DNA from 3 places in the Fusibacter sp. A1 genome. Region 2 is predicted to be linked to each of the others. Evidence: riboswitches for the same ligand, from Rfam matches in the RefSeq annotation. Region 2 holds a riboswitch; each other region holds the start of a gene.

Region 1 (4,488 bases), on a different contig from region 2:
GCATCCGTATCGATCAGTACCTGACAGATGCGATGGATGGGGTATCGAGAAGCCGGGTTCAGAAATGGATCAAGCAGGGAGCGATCACCACACAGACGGGAAAATCCATCAAGAAGAATTATATCCTGACCTTAGGCGATACCATCACAGTGGAGGTTCCTGAACCTGAAGTTTGGAAAATCGAGCCCGAGCAGATGGAGCTTGAAATCATCTATGAGGATAGCGATGTGATCGTTGTGAACAAGCCCAAAGGTCTAGTCGTTCATCCGGCGCCCGGAAATTATACAGGCACCCTTGTGAACGGCCTGATGTACCATATAAAGGACCTGTCGGACATCGGCGGCGTCATAAGACCTGGGATCGTCCACAGGATCGACAAGGATACCACAGGGCTTCTCATGGTCGCAAAGAACAATAAGGCGCATGAGTCCTTATCGGCTCAACTGAAAGACCATAGTGTCGAGCGAAGGTATTACGCGATCGTGCACGGAGGATTTTCAAACGATGCGGGTACGATCGACAAACCCATCGGCAGGCATCCTAAAAACAGGCTCAAACAAGCTGTCACAGAAATCAACAGCAAGCATGCCATCACCCACTATGAGGTGATTGAACGTTTGCAGTCCTATACGCTGATCAGCTGCAGGCTGGAAACAGGAAGGACCCATCAGATCAGAGTGCATATGGCGAGTATCGGCCATCCGCTTCTGGGTGACCCTTTGTATGGGGTTCGTAAAGAAAAGATGAAGCTTTCAGGGCAGCTCCTGCATGCTGAGACCTTGGGTTTCGATCATCCGACAACAGGAGCCCGAATGGTGTTTCAGGCGCCGCTGCCTGAGCGATTTGTAAATATACTAGAAAAATTGAGGTAGACAAATGGACTTTAAAGCTCAAATACTCGATGAAAAAGGAATAAAGCGTGCTTTGACAAGGCTTGCTCATGAGATTATCGAAAAGAACAAGGGCGTCGACGACGTCGTTCTCGTCGGTATTCTTTCCAGGGGTGTGCCGATCGCCTATGAGATTGCCGATCAAATTGAGAAAATTGAAGCGGTCAAAGTCTCGGTCGGCTCGATTGACATCACCCTCTATAGGGATGACCTATCGGAAGTCTCAGAAGACGCCATCGTTTCAGAAACGGCGATCGATGTAGATTTGAAGGATAAGACCGTCGTGCTGGTGGATGATGTTATTTACACAGGAAGAACGGTCAGGGCGGCGCTGGATGCCGTCATCGACAGGGGAAGACCCAAGTCGATCCAACTTGCCGTCTTGATCGATAGGGGCCACCGTGAACTCCCGATTCGTGCCGATTACGTCGGGAAGAATGTTCCGACAAGTAAAAAGGAAAATATTCACGTGAAAGTCAAGAGTATCGACGGCGAAAACGCAGTCGAGATTTACGAGTAGAAATAGGATCTGAACCCAATAGAAAAGCACTAAAGTCTTCTGACAAGACTTTAGTGCTTTATTTGACTTCAAAGCGTGATTGCGACTGTGACTTAATGATGGAACGATTGATTTCAAGAATCTCTTTCAGCGTATGGACTATTTCCTCCTCGTACCAGATGCCGATGTGACGACTGAGATCATCAAGGGCATCCGAGGGGCTCATCGGCGACTTGTATGGTCGCTTGGACACCATCGCGTCGAAACTGTCGACTACCGCTATGATCTTGGCTTCAATTCTTATTTGATCATCTTTAAGACGGTTGGGATATCCACTGCCGTCAAGACGTTCATGATGCTGCAAAACGATGCTTGCGATCTCTTTGCTGTCTATGGTTTTCAGTATTAGGTCATGCCCGTCCTGCGGGTGCTTTCTCATGATCTCGAACTCCTGATCAGTGAGTCTCGACGGTTTATTCAAAATCACATCAGGGATATTCACTTTTCCTATGTCGTGAACTTTTGCCGCATGACCTACATTGTGAATTTCCTTATCGGACAATCGCATCATTGTCGCAATCTGAACAGCCAGATTGCCGACAGCGTTGCAGTGGTATTCCGAATAATGATCTTTGGCTTGAATCTGATGGATAAAATGGTAAATCTCATTTGTGGTGCTCGCCTGTTGGGTGAAAAACTTCGATTCTCTGATCATAAGCAATTTTGTCGGAGTGATGACGCTTAAATGATGGGTTTCTGTCAGATTCTTGAATGTGATGCGTTGACCGCTTGTAATCACTTTTCTCTCGTTTGTATGAAAAAGAGTGCCTTCTTGCACAATGATGACATTAAGCGCATCTTTCGATTCATAGGGCTGACAAAGAATCGATTTACCGGCGTGTATGTTCGATTCGAAAATTTCTATGTTGTCATCTTGAACCAGTAGTTTAAATGTACCGGCAAGATTATCAAAGGTTTGAATACTCTCGCATTCCTTATAGGTTAAGAATCCATTCATAATTGACCTCTTGGTTGTGCAAGTGAACAATAGGTTCACAAGTGAAGCGCATGGAAGGCTTTGCTTTGCCGACACGTTAATCTACCATGCTATTCTGCCATAAGTTGTAAGTAAGCAATCGGTAACTTAATAAAAATACCATACTAGGAATAATTGTCAAGGGAAAACACCTTATTTTGTAGGAATCAAGAAGAAGCAGATGCTAAACATAGCGGACCCTGACTTGCGATCAAGTACGCGGCATGGTGGCTTTGAAATAAAAAAGACAAAGTTCAGGTGAACTTTGTCCATAGTAAATTGCTCGATCGTGAATCTTTAACCCAAATCAATTTGCCATGCTGGCGATTTGATTGATCTTTGAAAGCACCTCATCCGGTGTGAACGGCTTTGTGATAAAGTCCTTCGCGCCTTTTTTAATGGCTTCGAGCAGAAACTGGGGCTGACCGCATGCGGAGACCATACATACTTTGACGGATGGATCGACTCTGATCAGCTCCTCAAGGGCCTCGATACCTGTGACCTCAGGCATGGTGATATCCATGGTGATGATATCCGGCTTGAGTTCGTGGTACTTTTCGATAGCTTGTGCTCCATTTGACGCTTCCCCCACCACGTTGTATCCGTGGCTTACAAGAATGTTCTTAAGCATCATCCGCATGAACGCTGCATCGTCCACAATCAATATGTTTTTCATTCTTACCTCCATCTTGACATAAAAAAAACATCCCGAAAAGACGTCAGTATTTCGGTAGCTTGACGATCATAGATTTCTCCTTAGACTCACAGCTTTGCGTCTTCACCTTTCGATGAGTTTGCCTTTTTCATGTATTCAGTTAAACTTATAGGTATAGGGTACTATCCTTTGGAAGGCTTGTCAATGAATTGTCATGGTGCTCTAAATAAAAATTTATTGATATGGCTTTGATAGTTTATTCGATGATGAAGTTATTGGGTATGGATTGGATATACCGCCTTAGGAGGTGACCGCGTGAGAGTCTTCTTTGCGCTTACGATAACACAAGCATGTAAATATAAGCTGCATGACGCCTGTAGAAAAACGACAAAGGACTGTAAAAGGGGTAAGTTCACAAGCTGTGACAACCTGCATCTGACACTTGCCTTCATCGGTGATGTGACAGACGATGAAGTTGAGAGGCTCAGCGTCCTGCTTGATGAATTCGATGTTTGTAAGCCGGATCTCGTGGCAGCTTCCTTTGGCCAGTTTCATAAAAAAAACAAAAAAATTCTGTGGATAGGAGTTGAAGAGAATCAGACGCTCCTTCGCTTGCAAGGTGAGTTGAATTTCAGACTCAAACAGGCGGGTTTCAGAGTAGAGGCGATGCCTTATGTTCCCCACATCACATTCGCAAGAGGTGTGGTCCTAGACGAGGATGTATCCATGAGACACTTCAGCCCCATTGAAGTAACGATCAGCTCCGTCGCGCTCATGGAAAGCGTGCGTGTGGATGAAAGGCTGGTCTATAGGGTGGTGAAAGAAAAAGGTTTTACAGACAAGTGAAAGAACCGATTTAGGGTGTGAGACTTGAAAAGCAGGTAAACACCATTAACATATCAAGGGAGGATAAACTTGAAGATCATTGAAGAAGTAAAAGACCTGTATCAGATTATTGAGCTGACACCGTTTAGAAAAACCGAAGGTGTCATGTTCGACTTGTTTCCACTCGACGCACTACCTAAGATCGATTCAATCGACCGTGTGCTCCATCAAAAGGATGCGGTATCGCCGGGTCCTACGATGGGTGTTGCGAATCCCTGGTACATGCACCCGGATCAGGCGGACAACCTCATCGTCCTTTACGGCAAGCGAGAAGTGGAAATTTACACGAAAGAGCATGGACGGGTTGAACACTTTACCGTCTTACCCGACAAGATCTATAAAAACGACAAGCTGATATTTGAAGGCGGAGCCGTACTTGTATGGCCGCGGCACGTATTCCACAGGATAAAAAGCGGTACGCTGGGGTCTGCATCCATCAACTTCGCAGTCCACTACGAAGGATTCGATATCAAAACGAACTTCAACATCTATGACCTGAACACAGAGACAGGGCAGTACACGC
Region 2 (4,488 bases):
TTTATCGATCAATGAGGCAATCACTTTAGCTTCTATTGTTGAAAGGGAATGTAAGGTCGAAGAGGAGCTTGCTATTATTGCGAGTGTGTTTCACAACAGACTTAACATCGGCCAAAAGCTGGAATCTTGTGCTACGATCCAGTACGAGCTGCAAGAAAGAAAAGATAAGATACTTTTCGCTGACCTAGAAATCGATTCTCCCTTCAACACCTATATGTACACAGGTTTACCACCTGCGCCAATCGCTTCACCTGATAAAGAAGCAATAAACGCAGTGCTTTATCCTGCGGATACCGACTATCTCTATTTTGTGGTATCTGGTGACAATGATGGTAAACATAGTTTTAGCACGACTTACAATCAACATTTAAAAGCAAAGGCTGAAGCTGAGCAAAAATTAGGGCAGTAGGTGCAAAATGAGCTATATCGACGATCACGTCTTAACTTATGTAGATAAAAAAATGAATTACATCGAGCCTCAGCTTGTCGCAATCAGAGAACTTGGGCTTAAAGAAAAAGTGCCGATCATCACCAATGATGCGGCTGCTTTTTTGCGTACACAAATCATCTTAAAAAGGCCGACACGTATTCTTGAGGTCGGTACCGCCATCGGATTTTCAGGCAGTCTGATGCTGTTGAACTGTGGTGCCCATTTGACCACGATAGAAATCAGTGAAAAAAGCTACGAAGTCGCGCGTAATCATTTTAAAAGTTTAAATCTGACGGACCGTGTACAGCAGTATTTAGGCGACGCATCAGAAGTGATGTCGACGCTAGTCGAGCAAGGTCAAACGTTTGATTTTATATTTATAGATGCTGCCAAAGGGCAATACCTTGATTATTTTCACAAAGCTGAAAGGTTGGTCGCATCCGGGGGTATGATACTGACGGATAATGTACTTTTTAAAGGAATAACAGCGGGGCTTCCATTTGCCAGAAGGCAAAAGACGATTTATACCCGTTTGAACGCCTTTGTAGATTATACGTCGAATCACAAGGGTTTTTATAGTTCATTAATGACCGTTGGGGACGGCATTATGCTCTCAATCAGAAAGGATTAACCATGAAAAAAATTGAATTGTTGGCACCTGCGGGTGACCTGGATAAACTGAAATTTGCAATCAACTATGGTGCTGATGCGGTTTATATCGGCGGAGAAGTTTTTGGGCTTAGAGCAAGTTCGAGAAACTTCAATGAAGAGCAAATGCTTGAAGGGATCGAATACGCCCATTCAAGAGGAAAAAAGGTCTTCCTTACACTAAATATCATTCCTCATAACGAAGACTTGAACGAGCTTAACCATTATATTGAAATGATAAAAGACATTCCTTTTGACGCGTTCATTCTGTCCGATCCCGGAACGTTTATGTTCATCAAAGAAAAAATGCCTGATGCCGAGATTCACTTAAGCACTCAAGCAAACAATACCAACTACATGAGTGCAAGGTTCTGGCACGAGCAGGGGATAAAAAGAGTCATCCTTGCGAGAGAACTTTCATTTGAAGAGATAGCTGAAATTAAGGAAAATACACCTGATACCTTAGAACTGGAATCCTTTGTCCATGGAGCCATGTGTATTTCCTATTCGGGTAGATGCTTGATATCCAACTATATGTCAGGAAGAAATGCCAACAAAGGCGAATGTTCTCATCCTTGCAGATGGAAGTACCACTTAGTCGAAGAAACAAGACCTGGCGAGTATTTCCCGGTTACAGAAGACGAAGGCGGGACCTACTTCTTCAATTCGAAAGACCTTTGCATGATCGAGTTTATTCCAGAACTCATCAACTCAGGACTTGACAGTCTTAAGATCGAAGGTCGCTCGAAGAGCGTGTACTACGTAGCGAATGTCGTGCGAGTCTATCGCGAGGCGATTGATACGTATTATAAGGATCCTGAGAATTATACGTTTAAGAAAGAATGGATCGATGAGATTGAAAAGGCGAGTCATCGTGAATTCACAACAGGTTTTTATCAAGAAAAAGCAGGTCTTGAATCGCAGCTTTATAGTTCGAGCGCTTACATCAGAGAGTATGATTTTGCAGGTGTTGTAAAATCATACGATGAATCGACAGGACTTGCTGAAATTGAACAGCGTAATAGAATTTTTATCAATGATGAGATAGAAATCATAGGACCTGATTATTTTGGGTATACCCAAGTGATTACAGAAATGTATGATAAGAATCATGCGCCAATCGAAGTAGCTCCACACGCGCAGCAAACAATATATATTAAAATGGAGCAACCTGTCAAACCGCTTGATATCATTAGAAAACAAAAGGGAGAATAACACATGAAACCACTCGTGATTGGAATAACCGGAGGTTCTGGTTCTGGAAAAAGTACAGTAGCTAAATCAATTTTTGAATCTGTACCCGAAAAGAAGATCGCCATACTGGAACAAGATGCCTATTATAAGGATCAATCTCATTTGTCGATGAGTGAGCGTATAAAAACAAATTACGACCATCCGCTTGCTTTTGATACTGAGCTTTTAATCGAGCATATCAAGACGCTAAAGGCCGGAAAACCAATCATGAAACCAATGTATGATTTTTCTGAACATACTCGCAGCTCCAACCGTTTAAAGGTTGAACCGCGAGACATCATCATCGTAGAAGGCATTATGCTGCTTGAGGATGAAAGACTTAGAGAGCAACTGGATATTAAGATCTTCGTCGATACCGATTCCGACCTGAGAATCGTAAGAAGAATCAAAAGGGATATCGAGGAACGTGGAAGAACGCTAGACTCTGTGATTCACCAATACATGTTGACTGTTAAACCGGCTCATGAGCTCTTTATCGAACCAAGCAAGAAATACGCTGACATCATCATTCCAGAAGGTGGATTCAATAGAGTAGCAATCGATGTAATGGTTGCTACAATCAGAACTCAGTTGATGAAATCAATATAAAAAGGATTTACTTAATGTATAATTTGTTTTATACTGTAAGTAGTTAAATATCAAACAAATATTTAGGCAAACTACGTGAAAACGTAGGACGCAAAGCTTGAGTCTAAGGCGAGTTCGCTATGATCGATCGGCTGCAGTGTTATTACTGCAGCCGATTTTATTTTTTGCGTCATTTCATGGATAAAATGGTTTATTTTTACCATTTGAGTTGTAAGAAAGATGCAATAGCATTATAATTAGAAGTACTTATTACAATTAAAACATAATTCATCGGGGGTTCAACTTTGATCTTAGCAATCCTATTCATTGGTGTATACGGAATCGTAATCGGCAGCTTTTTAAACGTTGTGATTTATAGATTACCGCTAAATAAAAGCATCGTCGCTCCAAGGTCGCAATGTGGTAGCTGCCATACAGAACTAAAACCTTTAGACCTAATACCTGTTTTTAGCTATTTGATCTTTAGAGGAAAATGCAGACACTGCGGTCAGCCGTATTCCATTAGATATCCTTTAATTGAAGGCTTGAATGGAATAGTCTATATCATTGCATATATGGTATATGGATTATCCCTAAACTCCTTTATAGTAATGGTATTATCATCTATGCTGATATGCGTCACGTTTATCGATATCGACCACAAGATCATACCTAATTCCTTAAACTTGAGTATCGGTGTACTAGCTGTAATCAACTTGATTGTTGGACAAATTTCTCTTAGAATGTTTCTTTTGGGAGGACTTTACGGTGGTGGATTCATCTTATTTCTGGTTGTGGTTGGAGTATTCTTAAAGGTAGAGATCATGGGTATGGGTGATTTGAAGCTGATGTTTTTTTCAGGTCTTCTTATTGGTCCGATTGCTGTTATATCAGCCTACTTGATTGCCTTTACGACATCCGGCATATTTGTGAGTGTACTACTACTGTTTAAACTAAAAAAAGTAAAGGATGCAGTCGCGTTTGGACCTTTCTTGAGTCTAGGCATTCTACTTTCAGTATTGTTTTATCCAACGATCTTACAAGCTATTTTATAACCTTGATAGGGGACATATATGATTAAGAAAAAAAGATTAGGCGACATATTGATAGATCAGGGTTATCTTACACTAGACGAACTTCACGAAGCCTTAGAAGAGCAAAAACAACATAACTTGAAATTAGGAACAGTTCTATTAAACAAGCACTTGATTACAGAAGCGCAGCTTTATAGCGTTTTAGAGCTTCAGTTCGATATTTCTTATGTCGACCTGAATTCCTATTACATAGATCCTAAGGTACCAAAAATAATAAATGAAAGCCTAGCGCTCAGACATCAGGCGTTGCCGATAGGTTTTAAAAACAATCGATTGGTCGTTGCAATGGCAGACCCTCTTGATATGATAGCAAAGGATGATATCAGAATTGCCTCAGGTCTTGAACTTGAAATTGTGATCAGTCCAAGCAAGGATATCGAGCAGCTTATCGAGAGATACTATGATTCGGCAGACGATACTGAAAAAGCAGCCGAAGAATACTCAAAGCTGATCGATAGCGACGGCGACGACGTTGTGGTTGAAGATGAAGGCGTC
Region 3 (4,488 bases), on a different contig from region 2:
ACTGCAAATTCAAAATTGAACACCTTTGCAAAGAAAATGGGAATGTCTGCCGATCCAGGTGGAAACTCAAATAGGTATTTGCCAGGCACACCAGTGATCAACGCGATGTTCAATATAAAGTATCTTCTGTCAAAGCATGCTGCTTTGCCTATTCCAAACGCTGCCTATACGAAGTTTAACGAGTTTACTGACCTTGAGGTATACGAGAACAGGTATGCTTTCCCACTTGGATTTAAGGTCAATCCTGACATCCTCAACTTGACGACAACCGACATCAGCCCATTTAGAAGACAAGAGCAGTTCATGAGTCTTGCGACTGGGAATGAGGTGACATTCTTCAAAGGGGTAGAAGCGGTGAATGAGACCTATGAAAATATGGATAGGCATCTGCTTGAGGATATAAGATACCACTATAAAAATATCGATGCTTCCAAAATAGGAAAAGCGAAAATAGAGTTTGTTGCGCAGCAAACAAAACAGATGTATATCTACATGCTTAACCAAACGAAAACGGTTACGCTTAAAATGAATGGAGTTTCCACCACCCACCAAACCCCACGAGGTGTGATCATCGACTTAGGGATCGTGGAAGAGGGAACAAGCTTTGAGTTATCTTTTGAGGTAATGGCTTCTGCATCTGGATATTTTGACATTCATGTTGTCACATTCGATGATGAGGTGTTTACCGTCACCCGAAACGATTTGATTGACGAAGCATTCGAAGTGGATGAGTTTACCCAGACAAAGCTTACTGGAGTTGCGACACTCAACAGTGATGGACTGCTTTATACTTCGATTCCTTATGAAAAAGGCTGGAAAGTAAAAGTAGATGGTGACCGAATAGAACCTATGGCTTATCAAGATGCGATGATTGCGATACCACTGCGTGAAGGAACACATCAGATTGAATTCTCATATGTTTCAGCAGGCTTTGTCTCTGGACTGATGATCAGTGTTTTATCACTGCTTATCTTGGCTTCAATTTATGTTTTAGGAAGGAAAACGGATTTTCAAAAGGAACAGAAGGAACTGAAATCTAAAAGGGGACAGCATGAAATTGCTGGTTAATGTGATGGAGAAGATAGAAATTTTAAAGGATAAACTGTTCACACGTCAATTTGTAAGATATCTCATTACTGGATTTTCTGCATTTTTCATCGAGTACGGTTTGTATGTGCTGCTGATTAAGGTGTTGAACGCACAATATATCATCGCTAGTGTGCTGGTTTATTGTGTGATTTTCTGGTTTGTATTTTTAATGAATAGAAAGTGGTCGTTTGAGTCGACAAAGGATATTAGGAAGCAATTGGTGCAATATGGACTGCTGTTCATTTTCAATCTGGTTGTCGCCAATATCGTACTGATGACATTCTTTACAGAGATACTAGGAATCAGTGAATTGATATCTCCACTCTTAAAGATGGCATGTATCGTGATGTGGAATTTTTGGATCTACAAAAATGTAATCTACAAATAGGAGTCAACTATGGATATGGTTAATAGGCATAAGGAACTAGCGATTATTATTCCTGTTTACAATGAAGGAAAAGCGCTGCAAACCAATTTTAAGGAGATTGTGCGCGTACTTGAACAAGATCGAGTGGATTGTCGATTCATGTTTGTCGATGACGGTTCTACTGATAATACCTGGCAGGTGCTGGAGTCCATCGTAAAGGAGTATCCTCAGGCAGAAGCGATAAGGTTTGCAAGGAATTTTGGCAAGGAAATCGCTCTTGCTGCAGGTCTTGACAGCATCGATGCCCAGCTTTATCTGCTTATGGATTCTGATTTGCAGCATCCGCCCGATCAAATAAGACCTATGCTCGAGCTGCTGATTAAGGAAGATGCGAATATCGTGGAAGGCATAAAAATCACTAGAGGAAAAGAGTCCCTATTTTATAGGTCCGTTGCAAAACTATTTTATTGGGTCTTAAACGTAGTCACTCATCTAGATATGAGAAACTCATCAGATTTCAAGCTACTGGACAAACAGGTGGTTGAATCAATAAGACGATTTGATGAAAGAAACCTGTTTATCAGAGGTATCGTAAAATGGGTTGGGTTCAAAACCGTTCAACATCCTTTTCATGTAGAGGAGAGAGTAAATGGAGTCAGTCATTTTTCTACTGCGAAGCTGGCCATGTTGGCACTGAATGCCACTCTCTCTTATACAAGTAAACCACTCTATATCACCATGATCAGCGGGCTTATCTTCTTGTTCTTTGCAATCATCTTAGGAATTCAGACACTGGCTAATTACTTGGTCGGGAACGCATTGGATGGATTCTCAACAGTGATTCTGGTCCTTCTGATCACTGGTTCTATGATTATGATTTCGCTTGGTATTATTGGGACGTATATTTCGAGAATCTATGACGAGATTAAAGCTAGACCGAGGTATATTGTTAAAGACAAAATCCAATGACGCTTGTTGTTTACATAATCCTAAAAGATTTTAAGAGCATATGACTTGTAAACGTAGCTGCCCTGTAATCAAGATGTAATCAAAATTACGACTGTATTGTTGTAAATGGTGGTATAATGTAGTTGAGAGGGTAGTCAAAAGTCGATTCGATTGACCAAAATTATTCTGTAAATCGCAAAGCTGATGAAAATCAGTGTCGCAAAGCTATAGGGTCTAAGGTTCATATGAACTATGACAGCCAGTTTCCAGAGAAAGACTTTGATTGCCAAATAGGTTGTGTAGACCATGTTTGCACACCAGGTATCAGATCTTTTCTCGACAAGGCAAACCAGTTGAAAGATTGGGGCGCAAAACTAGAGGGCCTAAGTCACTTGTGTGATATGGCAGCCAGTCGCCGAAAGAAAAGTTTTTTACTTTTCTTTCCCAAATGTAACAAGGCAAACCCATCGTGAGGTGGGGACGCAAAACTACAGGGTCTTCATAATGAAGATAGCCAGGTGCCGAAGGGAGAGAATTAGATGAAAAGAGTGATTTCTTTATTAACTCTTACACTCATTATCATGACATTGTCCGCCGTTGCTTTTGCAGATGGTGGCATTATCAAGGTCAACGAAGAAATCGGCACAGTAAGCATCAATTATACTGCAACTGATTATTCCGATTTTAAAGTTCTAGTGAAAAAGGGAACTGAACAATATGTTTATAACCTTTATGATTCACAAGAGGAGTTTCCACTTCAAATGGGAAGCGGAGATTACTCAATAGGACTCTATCAACGTGTGGATGGCAACAAATATCGAAAAGTGACTTCTGCTACTGCAGTTGTTACGGTGGATATGATGAAAGTCTACACAGCAAGTATTCAAACCATTAATTGGAAAGAGAATACTAGCGCAGCTGTATTAGCTGATTCATTGACTACGGAAACGATGACAGATCAAGAAAAATTCAATGCAATTTACAAGTACGTCATCAATAATGTAGTTTATGATTATCAAAAGGCAGCTACTGTTGATAGTCGATTTATTCCAAACAACACATTGACGATTGAGAACAACAATGGTATTTGTTACGACTATTCATCACTGATGGCATCGATGTTAAGAAGCGTTGGTGTTCCAACTAAAATGATCCATGGTCAAAGTACCTATACATCCGTGTATCATGCATGGAATGAAGTATATCTCAATGGAAAATGGGTGATCATCGATACTACCGTTGATGCACAGTTGTCAAAAGGTAGTGCGAGATACTCGATTGAAAAATCAATCAACGATTATGTTGGAGTAAAATCATTTTAAAAGGATAAGTTACCCTCTCAGCTATTTTATCTGACAAAGCCGATAAGGCTTTTTTTTTGCCTATCACAAAGATAGCTCATTCGATGAATTAGTGTTATAATGTGACTGCAAGCATAGAGTGATTCAATGGACTTTGGTGAGTCCAAAGACCTATTTAGCGGTTAAGCATGATTATGTTTTATCAAATGTGGTATATATATAATAATTGAAGTCATGAAAGGGGCGAGAAAGATGAAGCGAAAGTTAGTAGTTCTGTTTGTAGTAATGATTGCCGTGTTATCAAGTTTCGCATTTGCAGATGGCATTATTAATTACAAGCCCGATGAAGGAATTGTTAAGATAAATTATACAACAACCGATTATACTAAGTTTAAAATAATCATAAAGAGAGATACGCAGCAGTACATCTACAATATCAACGATAACGATGAATCATTTCCACTTCAGATGGGCAGTGGTTTGTACACAGTAGCAATTTACCAAAATGTTTCCAGTAATAAATATAAGAAAATCACATCAGCCTCTAAGACGGTTACTGTCAATGAAGATGCTGTAAATCTTGCAAGTGTGCAGAATATGAGCTGGGCTGAAGAAATGAAGGCAATCGTTCTTGCAAAAGAACTGATGGCTGATCTTGAAACGGATGAGGAGAAGTTTGATGCCGTTTACGACTATATCATCCGGTCGATCGTCTATGACTATTATAAAGCCTCGACTATCTATAGCAGGTATTTACCTGTGATCGATGTCACTCTTGAAGAA

Evidence for each region. A riboswitch is a leader RNA that binds a small molecule or an ion and turns the genes downstream of it on or off. The one in region 2 is predicted to bind cyclic di-GMP.
Region 1: it holds a riboswitch for cyclic di-GMP, as region 2 does, so the genes downstream of both, DWB64_RS02195 (response regulator) here and DWB64_RS09030 (A24 family peptidase) in region 2, are expected to answer to the same signal.
Region 3: it holds a riboswitch for cyclic di-GMP, as region 2 does, so the genes downstream of both, DWB64_RS17665 (transglutaminase-like domain-containing protein) here and DWB64_RS09030 (A24 family peptidase) in region 2, are expected to answer to the same signal.

Annotation. Positions count from the first base shown of each region.
Region 1 is NZ_QQWI01000002.1:44,881-49,368, forward strand. It holds gene DWB64_RS02180 (RluA family pseudouridine synthase) at 1-872, shown strand, start outside; gene pyrR (bifunctional pyr operon transcriptional regulator/uracil phosphoribosyltransferase PyrR) at 877-1,410, shown strand; gene DWB64_RS02190 (HD-GYP domain-containing protein) at 1,469-2,407, opposite strand; gene DWB64_RS02195 (response regulator) at 2,733-3,101, opposite strand; cyclic di-GMP riboswitch class I at 3,152-3,234, opposite strand; gene thpR (RNA 2',3'-cyclic phosphodiesterase) at 3,396-3,926, shown strand; gene DWB64_RS02205 (hypothetical protein) at 3,996-4,488, shown strand, end outside.
Region 2 is NZ_QQWI01000005.1:296,594-301,081, reverse strand. It holds gene mltG (endolytic transglycosylase MltG) at 1-409, shown strand, start outside; gene DWB64_RS09045 (O-methyltransferase) at 417-1,061, shown strand; gene DWB64_RS09040 (U32 family peptidase) at 1,064-2,293, shown strand; gene udk (uridine kinase) at 2,297-2,920, shown strand; cyclic di-GMP riboswitch class I at 2,976-3,059, shown strand; gene DWB64_RS09030 (A24 family peptidase) at 3,205-3,954, shown strand; gene DWB64_RS09025 (GspE/PulE family protein) at 3,973-4,488, shown strand, end outside.
Region 3 is NZ_QQWI01000016.1:37,173-41,660, reverse strand. It holds gene DWB64_RS17680 (YfhO family protein) at 1-1,068, shown strand, start outside; gene DWB64_RS17675 (GtrA family protein) at 1,052-1,477, shown strand; gene DWB64_RS17670 (glycosyltransferase family 2 protein) at 1,487-2,425, shown strand; cyclic di-GMP riboswitch class I at 2,589-2,675, shown strand; cyclic di-GMP riboswitch class I at 2,738-2,824, shown strand; cyclic di-GMP riboswitch class I at 2,852-2,930, shown strand; gene DWB64_RS17665 (transglutaminase-like domain-containing protein) at 2,944-3,726, shown strand; gene DWB64_RS17660 (transglutaminase family protein) at 3,958-4,488, shown strand, end outside.